DNA from 4 places in the Dickeya lacustris genome. Region 1 is predicted to be linked to each of the others. Evidence: predicted binding sites of a transcription regulator. Region 1 holds the regulator's gene; each other region holds the start of a gene.
The links. Region 1 encodes CRP, which controls carbon source genes, mostly activating them, when cyclic AMP is high. Its sites were predicted from a motif close to ATGTGANNNNNNTCACAT; they were not measured.

Region 1 (3,156 bases):
CCGCGCGTTGAGCGAGCAGGAAATTGCCTGTGAGTATGAGAAAAACACCGGCGCGGTGATTGTCGAAGAGTTTCAGCGCCGGGATCTCGACCCGCTGGCCGTACCGGGTGCGGTGATAACCGGGCATGCGCCCTTCTGCTGGGGGAAAAACGCGATGGATGCAGTACACAATGCGCTGGTGCTCGAAGAGGTGGCGGCGATGGCGCTGTCTACCCGCTTGCTTAATCCGACGATTCATATCGATCAGGCGCTTTCTGATAAACACTATTTCAGAAAACATGGCGCGAATGCTTATTACGGCCAGCGTTAAAGCTTATTTATTTTTAACCGGTGGTTATTTTTAAACAGTAGTTATTTTTAAACAATATTTATTTCCAGGCTTTATTATTTTTAAGCTTTATTACGTTTAAACCTTATTGCTTTTATTCATCGACGGTCTGCGCCAGCGACCTGAAATAGTGTATTGAGAACCATTGAAATAAATAGTGGCATCAGGCCACGGGCCGCGCTCGCTCGCAATCCGGTGATTTCACTATTTTCACTCTTGGAGAGGAATCAGTTATGACTAAACCTATGCTGCAAATCGCCCTGGACTCGACTGACCTGGCAACAGCGATTGAGATTGCTGACCGCGTCAGCGGGTTTGTTGAAGTCATTGAGGTAGGCACCATTCTGGCCTTTGCTGAAGGCATGACGGCGGTGCGCACGCTGCGTGAGCGCCACCCCAAACACATTATTGTGTGTGATATGAAAACCACCGATGGCGGCGCTATTTTGGCACGCATGGCATTCTCTGCCGGGGCGAACTGGATAACCGTTTCAGCGGCGGCGCACGTTGCCACTATTGCGGCCTGCAAAAAAGTGGCCGATGAGTTTGGCGGGGAAATCCAGATTGAACTGTATGGCAACTGGAACCTTGATGATGCCCGTCAGTGGGTCGATATGGGCATTACGCAGGCGATTTATCACCGCTCGCGCGATGCCGAGCTCGCCGGGGTCAACTGGACGCATGACGATCTTGGCCGGATGCGCGCGCTGTCTGAGTTGGGGCTGGAGCTGTCAATTACCGGCGGTATTGTGCCGCAGGATATTCATCTGTTTGAGGGGATTAGCGCCAAGACCTTTATTGCTGGCCGTGCGCTGGCGTCTGAGAGCGGTAAAGCGACGGCTGAGGCTCTGCGCACCGAGATCAATAAATACTGGTCGTAACGCGTCGCCCGCGACACTCACCGATACGCAAAATAAGCAGGGCGGCCATTGGCCGCCCTTGCTGATATTAAAAAACCCGTTCAGATGGAAAACGGGCTGACGCCCGATCAGCGCGTGCCGTAAACCACGATGGTTTTACCGTGAGCGGAGATAAGATTCTGGTCTTCCAGCATTTTCAGGATACGACCGACAGTTTCACGGGAACAGCCGACTATCTGGCCTATCTCCTGACGGGTAATCTTGATCTGCATACCATCCGGGTGGGTCATGGCATCCGGTTGTTTGGCCAGATTCAGTAAGGTCTGTGCGATACGCCCTGTGACATCCAAAAATGCCAGATTGCCGACTTTCTGCGAGGTGACTTGCAGGCGACGGGCCATCTGCGAGGAGAGGCGCATCAGAATATCCGGGTTAACCTGGATAAGCTGGCGGAATTTTTTGTAGGAAATTTCAGCGACTTCACAGGCAGTTTTTGCCCGAACCCATGCACTGCGCTCCTGCCCATCTTCAAACAAGCCAAGCTCGCCGATAAAATCGCCCTGATTCAGATAAGACAGAATCATTTCCTTGCCTTCTTCATCCTTAATCAGCACGGCAACCGAGCCTTTTACGATGTAGTAAAGCGTCTCTGCTTTTTCACCCTGATGGATCAGAGTGCTCTTCGATGGGTACTTGTGAATGTGACAATGAGAAAGGAACCATTCGAGAGTCGGGTCTGTTTGCGGTTTGCCGAGAACCATTCGCTGTTATCCTCTGTTGTAATTCACTGCGCAAATCACAGGGCTCAGAGTTCCCTGTACGGCGTGATAACATAGTTATAATTCAAATTCCGTCCTGGCGGAATGACGTCAGGGATGATACGGAGACGGTCTATCAATGACGCCGGTAAACCGATGGCAGTCAGGCAGCAGCCCGACACACACGGGTTTACGTCCTCCGTTTGTAACACAGGTTGAGTGTAGTGTCTCGTGTTGTCTCGCTTCAGCATGATTAAGCTCTGATTATCAGGCTTTTTTGTACATGAGCGGTGCAAAATTTCAAAAATAGTTGATTGAGGGCAAAATTATGCAGGCTCGGGTGAAGTGGGTTGAGGGATTGACGTTTTTAGGTGAGTCCGCATCCGGTCATCAGGTGCTGATGGATGGCAATTCAGGCGATAAAGCGCCCAGCCCGATGGAAATGGTGCTGATGGCAGCGGGCAGCTGTAGCGCCATTGATGTGGTCTCCATACTGCAAAAAGGTCGCCATGACGTAACGGATTGCGAAGTGCGTTTGAGCGCCGAGCGGCGTGAAGAGGCGCCGCGCCTGTTCACCGCTATCAATCTGCACTTTATCGTCACGGGCAACGCGCTATCGGAAAAAGCCGTTGAGCGCGCGGTGTCGCTGTCAGCGGAAAAATACTGCTCGGTGGCGCTGATGCTGGAAAAAGCGGTGCAGATAACGCACAGCCATGAAGTGGTAGCGCAGGGTTAACGCACCGGCTCGCGGCGGCTTCATCGCCGTCGCACCGTGTCAGGCAAGGCCATTACCCGTAATCAGTCGCCGCACCAGCGGTGTCATAATCAGCTCCATCGCCAGCCCCATTTTGCCGCCCGGCACCACCAGCGTATTGATGTGTGAAATAAACGACCCCTGTAGCATCGCCAGCAGATAGGGGTAATCCATGTTGTCCAGCCCCTGAAAATGAATCACCACAAAGCTTTCATCCATTGAGGGAATGGCTTTGGCGGCAAACGGATTCGAGGTGTCAACCGTCGGGACACGCTGAAAGTTGATATGGGTGCGGGAAAACTGCGGGGTGATATAGGTGATGTAATCCTCCATTGAGCGCACCACCGAGTCCATCACCGCTTCGCGCGAATGGCCGCGCTCGTTGATGTCACGCACCAGTTTTTGTATCCACTCCAGATTGACGATAGGCACCACCCCCACCAGCAGGTCAACGTG
Region 2 (3,156 bases), 1.7 Mb from region 1:
CCTTGTTCATCATGAATGCATTCGATTCCGACGCCCGGAAAAAGGCGATATTTATCGTTGGGAATTTATTGAAAATAATGAAACAGTTCGTATTGATCCGACAGGGTCTATTACTGTTAATGACGGCGAGCTGATGCGTAGCCTTGCTGTTAAAGGAATCGGACTCATCTACTCTTCCACATTCCACAGCTCACGTGAACTGGCGGCAGGAAGCCTGGAGCCCGCACTGCTTGATCGCTCGCCAGGTAATGATGGCCTTTTTCTCTATTTTTCGAAAGCCGGAAGAAACCAACCCAAATTACGTGCTTTTATTGAGACGTGCTCACGCATAATGAATACTTAAAAATTCATCGTATATTTCCATCGCGTACTTCATGCTTAAAATAATTCAAATTGCAGGAAAAGCCCCCCCTTGTAACGCACTCCGGCGTGCCAAGCCATATTGGCGGAGAGGAAAACTAATCCACCTGCAACGTATATAACGGGCATACACAGACCAATACCCTCTCCACCATTTTCCAGCCGATATTTGTTGTATCGCTTCGGCTACAGGCTTATGGATTTCGATGCTGTTCACGGCAGCAGCGTTTATCAAAATGCTTGAGCCACCAATAGCGATCGGTCACAGATTCACGCCCGCCAATACGCGCACCTGTTAACCACAGGATTGCCCCCATAAAAATCGAAACCAGTTCAACATAGTGCGCGGAACCTGGCAGATTTAACTCCGGCAATTGATTGGCGATTGAATACACAATACCCGCAATCATCAGCACCATGCCAATCCCCATTAACGCATTACCCATTCGCATGGCATTTCTACGTTTCATCGTTCACCTCCAGAAACCCAATGAAAACACAGCGCGTGGCGTCTGCACCCACCTGCTAGCATGGTTTACACGACGGCAGGCTCATCCCTGGAATCATTAAAGCAATCATCAAAAGGCACTCGTTGCGTTTAAAAACCGCTGTTTTACACATTTACAGTATTACTCGCTGGAATAACGAATGCGGTTACTGGTTATTCACTTACAAGCAAAGGGCCTATTATTTGTTCACAGTATAACCAGCTGACGGTAGTAGCTATGCGGGCAGGATCACATGTTGGTGATCAACCGCCCCTGCGTTAAACTAACGCGGTTAAAAAGGGTTTCCAGACAGGTTTGTTGTTTATGTGTCATACCTGTCGCTTCCAACAATTCGAGTGAACGGGCATAACTTATCCGGCGCTCTGCCTTGTGAGTTGTATGAAATAATGAGTGGTATAAAACTGATCGTGGGGCTGGCCAATCCCGGCGCTGAATATGCAGCAACCCGCCACAATGCGGGCGCATGGTACGTTGATCAACTGGCTGAAAATTATCGGCAACCCCTGAAAGAAGAGAGTAAGTTTTTTGGCTACACGGCCCGGTTGTCGGTAGCAGGCAAAGATGTCCGTTTGTTGGTACCTACGACATTTATGAATCTGAGCGGCAAAGCGGTATCCGCGATGGCCTCATTCTACCGCATCGAAGCCGATGAAATTCTGGTCGCGCACGATGAGTTAGACCTGCCCCCCGGCGTTGCCAAACTTAAACTCGGCGGCGGCCACGGTGGCCATAACGGTTTAAAGGATATCGTCAGCAAACTGGGCAATAACCCTAATTTTCACCGTTTACGCATCGGCATCGGTCATCCCGGCGATAAAAATAAAGTTGTCGGCTTTGTGCTTGGCAAACCGCCAGCCAGCGAGCAAGGGCTTATCGATCAAGCGATTGATGAATCGCTACGCTGTACCGATATTTTGATAAAAGAAGATATGATCAAAGCCATGAATCGGCTGCATGCCTTTAAGGCGTCATAGCCTTGATGCAGGTAGATCGAGTTCAACCGCTATTGTGTGTATAATTGGCCTCAGGGCTATTTTTTTCATTCTGACGGGTGTTTTTGCAAAAATAACATATTGCAACCAACACCCGATGATTCGTGATTGCTAAGGTGACATAAACATGGGATTCAAATGCGGTATCGTTGGGCTGCCTAACGTGGGGAAATCTACGCTGTTCAACGCGCTGACCAAAGCCGGTATCGAAGCGGCCAACTTTCCGTTTTGTACCATCGAGCCGAACACCGGCGTTGTGCCGATGCCAGACCCGCGTCTGGACAAACTGGCGGAAATCATCAACCCTCAGCGCGTGGTGCCGACCACCATGGAATTCGTTGACATCGCCGGTCTGGTAAAAGGCGCATCCAAAGGCGAAGGCCTGGGAAACCAGTTTCTGACCAATATCCGCGAAACCGAAGCCATCGGTCACGTCGTTCGCTGTTTTGAGAATGAGAACATCATCCACGTCGCGGGTAAGGTCAGTCCCGCCGATGATATCGACACTATCAACACCGAACTGGCGCTGGCGGATTTAGATACCTGCGAGCGCGCACTGCACCGCGTGCAGAAAAAAGCCAAAGGCGGCGATAAAGACGCAAAAATTGAACAGGCAGCCCTCGAAAAATGCCTGCCTCAGTTGGAAAACGCAGGCATGCTGCGCGCGCTGGATCTGAGCGCGGAAGAGAAAGCCGCTATCCGCTACCTGAGCTTCCTGACGCTGAAACCCACGATGTACATTGCCAACGTTAATGAAGACGGTTTCGAGAACAACCCCTTCCTGGACCAGGTGCGCGACATCGCGGCCAAGGAAGGTTCTGTGGTGGTGCCGGTTTGTGCCGCCGTCGAATCTGATATCGCTGAGTTGGATGATGAAGAACGTGAAGAATTTATGGCGGAATTGGGCCTGGAAGAGCCGGGGTTAAACCGCGTTATCCGCGCTGGCTATGAACTCCTGAATCTACAAACCTACTTCACCGCAGGCGTAAAAGAAGTCCGCGCCTGGACTATCCCGGTTGGCGCCACCGCGCCGCAGGCCGCCGGTAAAATCCATACCGACTTTGAAAAAGGTTTCATCCGCGCCCAGACTATCGCTTATGAAGATTTCATCACATTCAAAGGCGAACAAGGTGCGAAGGAAGCGGGAAAAATGCGCTCAGAGGGTAAAGAGTACATCGTTAAAGACGGCGATGTGATGAACTTCCTGTTCAACGTCTAAATAAACTTTGTTGTCTCATGAGGTTTTATCAAATCTCATGAGACTCACAGAACTCTTTAAAATCCACGCAATTGCG
Region 3 (3,156 bases), 420 kb from region 1:
CCGACATCTACACCACGGGTCGGCTCATCAAGAATCAGCACTTTTGGGCGCGTCATTAAGCCACGTGCTATCGCGACTTTTTGCTGATTCCCACCGGACAGCAGCCCTATTGGTTGCAGCATAGAGGGGGTACGGATATTGAACATGCGGATAAAATCGCCCACAGCTTGCTGTTCATCAGCATGGCGCAATGACCCCATCCCATTACTGAAATAGCGCAGTGCCGTCAGCGACATGTTTTCTTTCACCGACATGCCAAGCACCAGGCCATCCCGCTTGCGGTCTTCGGAGATATAGACGATGCCGTTGGCAAGCCCATCCTGCGGCGTGCGGGGTATGACCTCTTTCCCATCCAGCCAGACACTGCCCTGGGTGCGAGGAAGTGCGCCATATAGCACTTTCATCAGTTCCGTACGGCCTGCGCCCATTAGACCGGCAACGCCGAGAATTTCACCCTTGCGTAGCGTAAAGCTAACGTTATTCACCCCAGGGCCTGAGAGCCCATCAACACGTAAACGCTCATCGCCGGGCGCTTGATGTAATCGAGGGTATTGATCTTCGAGTTTACGCCCCACCATCATTTCAATCAGCGAGTCTTCCTGTAACCCGCTGACCGGGCGTTCGCCAATAAACTGGCCGTCACGGAACACCGTCACATCATCACAGATTTCAAAAATCTCTTTCAGACGGTGAGAGATGTACACAATCCCGCACCCTTGTGATTGCAACTCTTTGATAACGCTAAATAGCGAGGCTGTTTCAGTATCGGTCAGCGCATCTGTCGGTTCATCCATAATGATGACTTTCGACTCAAAACTCAGCACCTTGGCTATTTCAACCATTTGCTGATCGCCTATCGATAGCTCGCCCACCAACCGACGGCTGTCATAACGCAGGTTCAGTCGTTTGAGCAACGTATCGGCTTGCGCGTACATCCGTTTCCAGTCGATGCGCCCAAAACGGTTGGTGAACTCACGGCCAAGGAAAATATTTTCCGCAATCGTCAATTGAGGAATCAGATTCAGTTCCTGATGGATGATGCCAATACCCGCCTCCTGAGAGGCTTTCGGGCCATTGAAATCGACCTCTTTGCCGAGGAACTGAATACTGCCGGCATCTTTTCGATAGATACCGGTCAGCACTTTCATCATGGTGGATTTACCGGCGCCATTTTCCCCCACCAATGCCATCACTTTACCCGGATAGACATTCAGCGCTGCGCCAGATAACGCTTTCACGCCGGGAAAGGTTTTGGTGATGCCTTGCAATTGCAGTAAAGGTTGCATCGCTACCTCAGAAGGTTACGCCAGCACAAAGAATCACATTCGCATAGGGAGAGCACTCCCCGGTACGAATAATGGCGCGGCTCTTACCGCTTTGTTGTTTAAATTCTTCATGGCTGACGTAATGCAGTGAAATGGTGTTTCCCTGGTGTTGTTCAAGTTGTGCTAATTGCTTCAACAATGCGTCATGGAGTTGCGGATTTTTCTCGATGATCTCCTGCGCCAGAATCGCGGCCTCCACCTGCATTTCTGCCGTTACCACGCTCAGTACCTGCAAAAAACCGGGCACATTGTGGGTCAACGCCAGATCAATACGCGCCGTCGTGTCTGGAATGGGTAAGCCGGCATCGGCAATCACCAGTTGGTCGGTATGCCCTAACCGGGAAATCACGGATGAAACATCAGAATTCAGTAACGCACCTTTTTTCATTTTTATTTACCCTGCTAGCGAAACGTTTCGCTTGTACAATAAGTGTAGAAAAAGGCCGCCAGAAGGCAATCACAATCTTATAAAAATGTGATCGTTATCGAAACGTTTCGTTAGTGTTATGCAAGGGCACGGCGCGGATAGACGAGTAGCAAAAACCCGGAGAGAGAGCGAAAAAAAAGCTCCCGTAAACGGGAGCGTCTTATCGGGCATCGCCTCAGTGATTCAGCTTAAATTTCAACCTGAATACCAAGCTCAATCAGCCTATTGGGTGGAATTTCAAACTGATCCGCCGCACGCAGCGCGTTACGACTAAGCATCATGAAGAGTTTGCCGCGAATCCGCAGATACCAGGCGCGTTTACCCATCATCAGCGATTCATTTGACAAGAAGAAGGTGGTTTCCATCATCTGGCAGGCTAAACCATCCTGCCAGCAGCGGTGGAACACCTCTTCAACGTTCGGCGTTTCACGCCAGCCGTAGCTTGCAACCACACGCCAGAAGGTAGGGGAGAGCTGCTCAACCGACACCCGGCGCGCGTTATGTACGTAAGGCGCATCTTCCGTTCTCATGGTCAGCAACACCACTCGCTCATGCAATACTTTGTTATGCTTGAGATTATGTAGCAAAGCAAAGGGGATAACATGCGTTGCGCGCGATAAATACACCGCCGTGCCGGAAACGCGTACCGGCGGGTTTTTCTCCAGCGAGACAATCATGGCGTCAAGAGAGTTACCGTGCTCATGGATACGACGCAGCAAGCGAAAACGCTCACTCTTCCAGGTCGTCATAATCACAAACATCACCAGCCCCAGCGCCAGCGGCAGCCAACCACCGGAAATAATTTTCACCACGTTCGCCAGGAACATCGGTAAATCGATAGTCAGTAGTGCTGCCAGCAGCAACCAAACCAAGTAGCGATACCAGTTCCAGTTTTTCGCCGCCACGGTACAAGACAGGATGCTGGTCAGCACCATCGTACCGGTAACAGCAATACCATAGGCCGCAGCCAGATTACTGGAGTGTTCAAAGCTGACAATCACTATCACGACCGCCACATACAGTAGCCAGTTAATGAACGGAATATAAATCTGACCGGACTCCATATCCGAGGTATGCACAATGCGCATCGGCGGCAGATATCCCAGCCGAACCGCCTGGCGCGTCAGGGAGAATACGCCGGAAATCACCGCCTGAGAGGCGATAATGGTCGCAAGCGTCGCTAGCACCAATAGCGGAATCAGAGCCCAATCCGGCGCAAGCAGGAAAAACGGGTTTTTGATAGCTTCCGGGTTTTTCAGCAGTAACGCGCCCTGACCGAAATAGTTGAGTACCAACGACGGCAACACAGCAGAAAACCAGGCAATACGAATAGGCAGCTTACCAAAGTGGCCCATATCCGCGTATAGCGCTTCAACCCCGGTAATGGACAGCACCACCGCGCCG
Region 4 (3,156 bases), 220 kb from region 1:
AATTTATTCGTGACCATATTGCCAGCCAGGATGCGGCCGTGGCTGAACAAGTGATCATCCAGTACGGCGGTTCCGTCAACGCATCTAACGCGGCAGAGCTGTTCACCCAGCCGGACATTGACGGCGCATTGGTTGGCGGCGCGTCACTGAAAGCAGATGCCTTCGCGGTTATCGTCAAAGCAGCGGCACAAGCCAAAGGGCTGGAATAACTCCCTTGCAGAGGCCGCCGATGCAATGGTGGCCTCGTCAACGGCTCTATATCGGAGCCGTTTTATCACCGCGCGAGTTTCTCCCCATCGTTATTTTTGCAAACGATAAACACCACTAAAACTGACATTCATTCCGCCGCACTCATTATTATCCGCGACAATCAGATGGCCGCTGGTTATGCGCATCACTCCGGCACACTCAAATTCTTTTGCTGGCGTCCCCCATTCCAGCTTATCGCTTGCTGGTCTGGCCGTCTGGGAAAGGCTGCCCATGTGTACAATTTCCTCACCGGAGGAAGACATGCCGCCACGCCAATACGCGCGGCCTTTTATGCGCAGCGTCCCGTTGTTTCCTTGCGCCAGAGTAATAACGTTCTCGCCATTACGCCATGTACCAAGCCAATCGCGGAAAACGGGGGCGGCAGTGGCCTGTTTTTCAACAAGACCTGATTGCAGCCAACCGACAAAGGTACTCTTCTTACCCTGATACCACACGCACGACCAGCCATCACGCTCTTGTGCGACCAGCACGCTATCCCCTTCTATCAGATAGGCTTTTTGCTGACATAACGCCTGATTCGCCGGGCAGCCTTTATCCGTATCATCATCATAGAAATAGGCTTTATTCCCCTCAGAGGCTTTGATTTTGGCACGGGCATACTGCCCGGGGTAATCGGGGAAATAGCCATCACGGCACATCGCCATGTCATAGTCAGACTGAGCCGCCAGACATGGCAATGAGGCCAGCAACACGGCACCCGCTATTATGGTTTTCACGGTATATCCTCCTTCGTCAATACAGGTTTATACCGCGCATGATACCGACGTCTCAGTGCCTGCCCCAATGCCTGGAAGACATAAAAAAACCGGGCAAAGCCCGGTTAAAACATAAGAATCAGACACAACAGACACAAAAGGAGGGCCGTCAATCAAGCCAGGGAGGAGAGGGAGAAGACACCCCGGCCAGGTTTACAACGCATTATTTAAACAGAACCGCATTGCCATGCAGCGTATCGTCGCCCTGAACGGCAGTTATCTGAAAAGATTTAGCACCGGCGGCATCCGCTTTGGCAGCCAGTTTCGCTTGCAGGCTATCCAGCGTGTTGGCAGTAGCAGAAACACTGCCGACTTCCTGGCCCTGTGGGTACTGTACTTCGGTCGCAGCGAAAGAACCTGCAGACAGGGTGCTCAGTACGATGGCAGCAAAAAGAGTTTTCATGTTCATGATAATTTCCTTCATTTTAAATTTTCGTTTGGGTTGTTCGTAAATGACAAGTCAATTATCACATTGGTTACTATTTGCGGTTTCACAAAAAGTGCGATCCATATCACACCCTTATGCAACTAAAATGAAAAATTCATCTTTTCATAGCGTTAGCTAAGGAAATGTTAGTTAAGAAAAGATTAGTTAAGAAAATTTTCGTACCTGACTGAAAACGTCCACCGCAGGCTACTGGCATCTTGGGCTGGCGGCAGAAGGCCTGGCGCAAAGTTTAAGGTGGAGGCTGAGGCTGAGGCTGAGGCGAAGAAGAACAGTCGATGGGGTTTACAGACAAGCGGTATGAAATGCGCCACCGGTCAACACCGGTAACGCAAGGTAACACTGATTGGACGCGATGACACATCATCCCGCCTCAGGGATGGCTCCACATGGAAGGGTAACTTTCTCCCTTATCATTCACCGCCACCACGCGGTAGTAATAGCCGCCGGAAGGGGCAGTCACGTTATCACTGTAGGTATTGGTCGTCACGGTCGCGATAGTCTGATAATTCCCCGCCTCGCTGCCGGAGCGCTGGACAGCGTAACGTGTCGCGCCAGAGGCGGCCGACCACGATAACGTTGTCACCCCTGCGCTGGTTTGTGCTTTGAGGTAGAGCGGGGTCGCCGGTACCGGTGCCGCATCACGGGTACTCTCCAGATACAACACCACACTGCTGCGTGGCGCAACGGTGATGGTGCCGGACTGGGTGCGCTGTGATACCAAATCCTGTGCGGCATTAAAACCAACCGGTGTTTTTAGCGGATAACTGTTGCGGCTACTGACGTTAAGCCCCATCAGGTAGTGGCCAAAGCGTAAGGCATAGAAATCCGCCTTACCCCGGAAGGGATCGCTGACGGAGGCGTCCGATGGCGTCGCACCCAACGGCAGAATCTCTCCGGCATACGCATTGTTGGGCGCATTGGGCGGCACATACTGATTCTGTTCTGGTTTATCTATCATATTGGCGCGGGTATAACTGGTGGTCGCGCGAAAAAGCGGTGTGGTTTCCAGCACGCCGTACTGATCATACCCCGGCGTACTAAAGTGAAAACGCGCCAGAGCATTGATACCCGTCCCCGCTTTAGCCTGCCAGTAAGCGCTTAACCACAGGCGCTCATCACCTTTTTTCAATGCAACGATGGCATTGTCTTCATCCACCCAGGCAAAATCAGGCTGGCCGTCAGTCATCGGCAAACGTGCGCCGCTGTCGCTGGCGGTTTTAATGGTTTGGTAATCAGCAAACACATCCAGCGCTTCAAACGCCGACTCCGCCCCGCTCAGGCTGGCAAAAAACTGCCCATCTTCAAGCATTTGTTTGGCATAACCGATGAGCGTGGCATCGTTACTGGCCGCAGCAACCCGCAACCCTTTTGCCCGTTCATTGGTATTGAGCGAGTCAACATAGGCGATATAACCGGCAAAATTACCGTCACTTTCATGCGCACCGCGCCAGGCCAGTAAGCCTATCGCCTCCATTGCCCGATAATTATTGCCATTCACAACATCGATAGCCGGGCGGCGAAACGGTGCCCGCGCCTTTGCCATTTTCACCATTTGCTGGCGAAAATCATCGCTACCGGTCACGCGAACATATTCCGCCAGATAGGACTGCAATTCGCCATAACCCGCACCGACATATCCCCATTCACGGGTTTGGCCCTTATCCGTCACCTGATAATAGGCAC

Region 2: the regulator CRP is predicted to act here: its motif matches at 1,086-1,103, upstream of pth (aminoacyl-tRNA hydrolase).
Region 3: the regulator CRP is predicted to act here: its motif matches at 1,799-1,816, upstream of rbsD (D-ribose pyranase).
Region 4: the regulator CRP is predicted to act here: its motif matches at 1,526-1,543, upstream of bhsA (multiple stress resistance protein BhsA).

Annotation. Positions count from the first base shown of each region.
Region 1 is NZ_CP114280.1:2,972,388-2,975,543, forward strand. It holds gene O1Q98_RS13440 (L-ribulose-5-phosphate 4-epimerase) at 1-310, shown strand, start outside; gene O1Q98_RS13445 (3-keto-L-gulonate-6-phosphate decarboxylase UlaD) at 562-1,209, shown strand; gene crp (cAMP-activated global transcriptional regulator CRP) at 1,317-1,949, opposite strand; gene O1Q98_RS13455 (OsmC family protein) at 2,275-2,682, shown strand; gene O1Q98_RS13460 (phosphoribulokinase) at 2,722-3,156, opposite strand, start outside.
Region 2 is NZ_CP114280.1:320,168-323,323, reverse strand. It holds gene O1Q98_RS01495 (LysR family transcriptional regulator) at 1-343, shown strand, start outside; gene ychH (stress-induced protein YchH) at 555-830, opposite strand; gene pth (aminoacyl-tRNA hydrolase) at 1,256-1,843, shown strand; gene ychF (redox-regulated ATPase YchF) at 1,989-3,080, shown strand.
Region 3 is NZ_CP114280.1:2,547,719-2,550,874, forward strand. It holds gene rbsA (ribose ABC transporter ATP-binding protein RbsA) at 1-1,286, opposite strand, end outside; gene rbsD (D-ribose pyranase) at 1,294-1,713, opposite strand; partial or broken gene kup (low affinity potassium transporter Kup) at 1,941-3,156, opposite strand, start outside.
Region 4 is NZ_CP114280.1:2,747,852-2,751,007, reverse strand. It holds partial or broken gene tpiA (triose-phosphate isomerase) at 1-209, shown strand, start outside; gene O1Q98_RS12480 (hypothetical protein) at 300-986, opposite strand; gene bhsA (multiple stress resistance protein BhsA) at 1,189-1,434, opposite strand; gene O1Q98_RS12470 (class I SAM-dependent methyltransferase) at 1,844-3,156, opposite strand, start outside.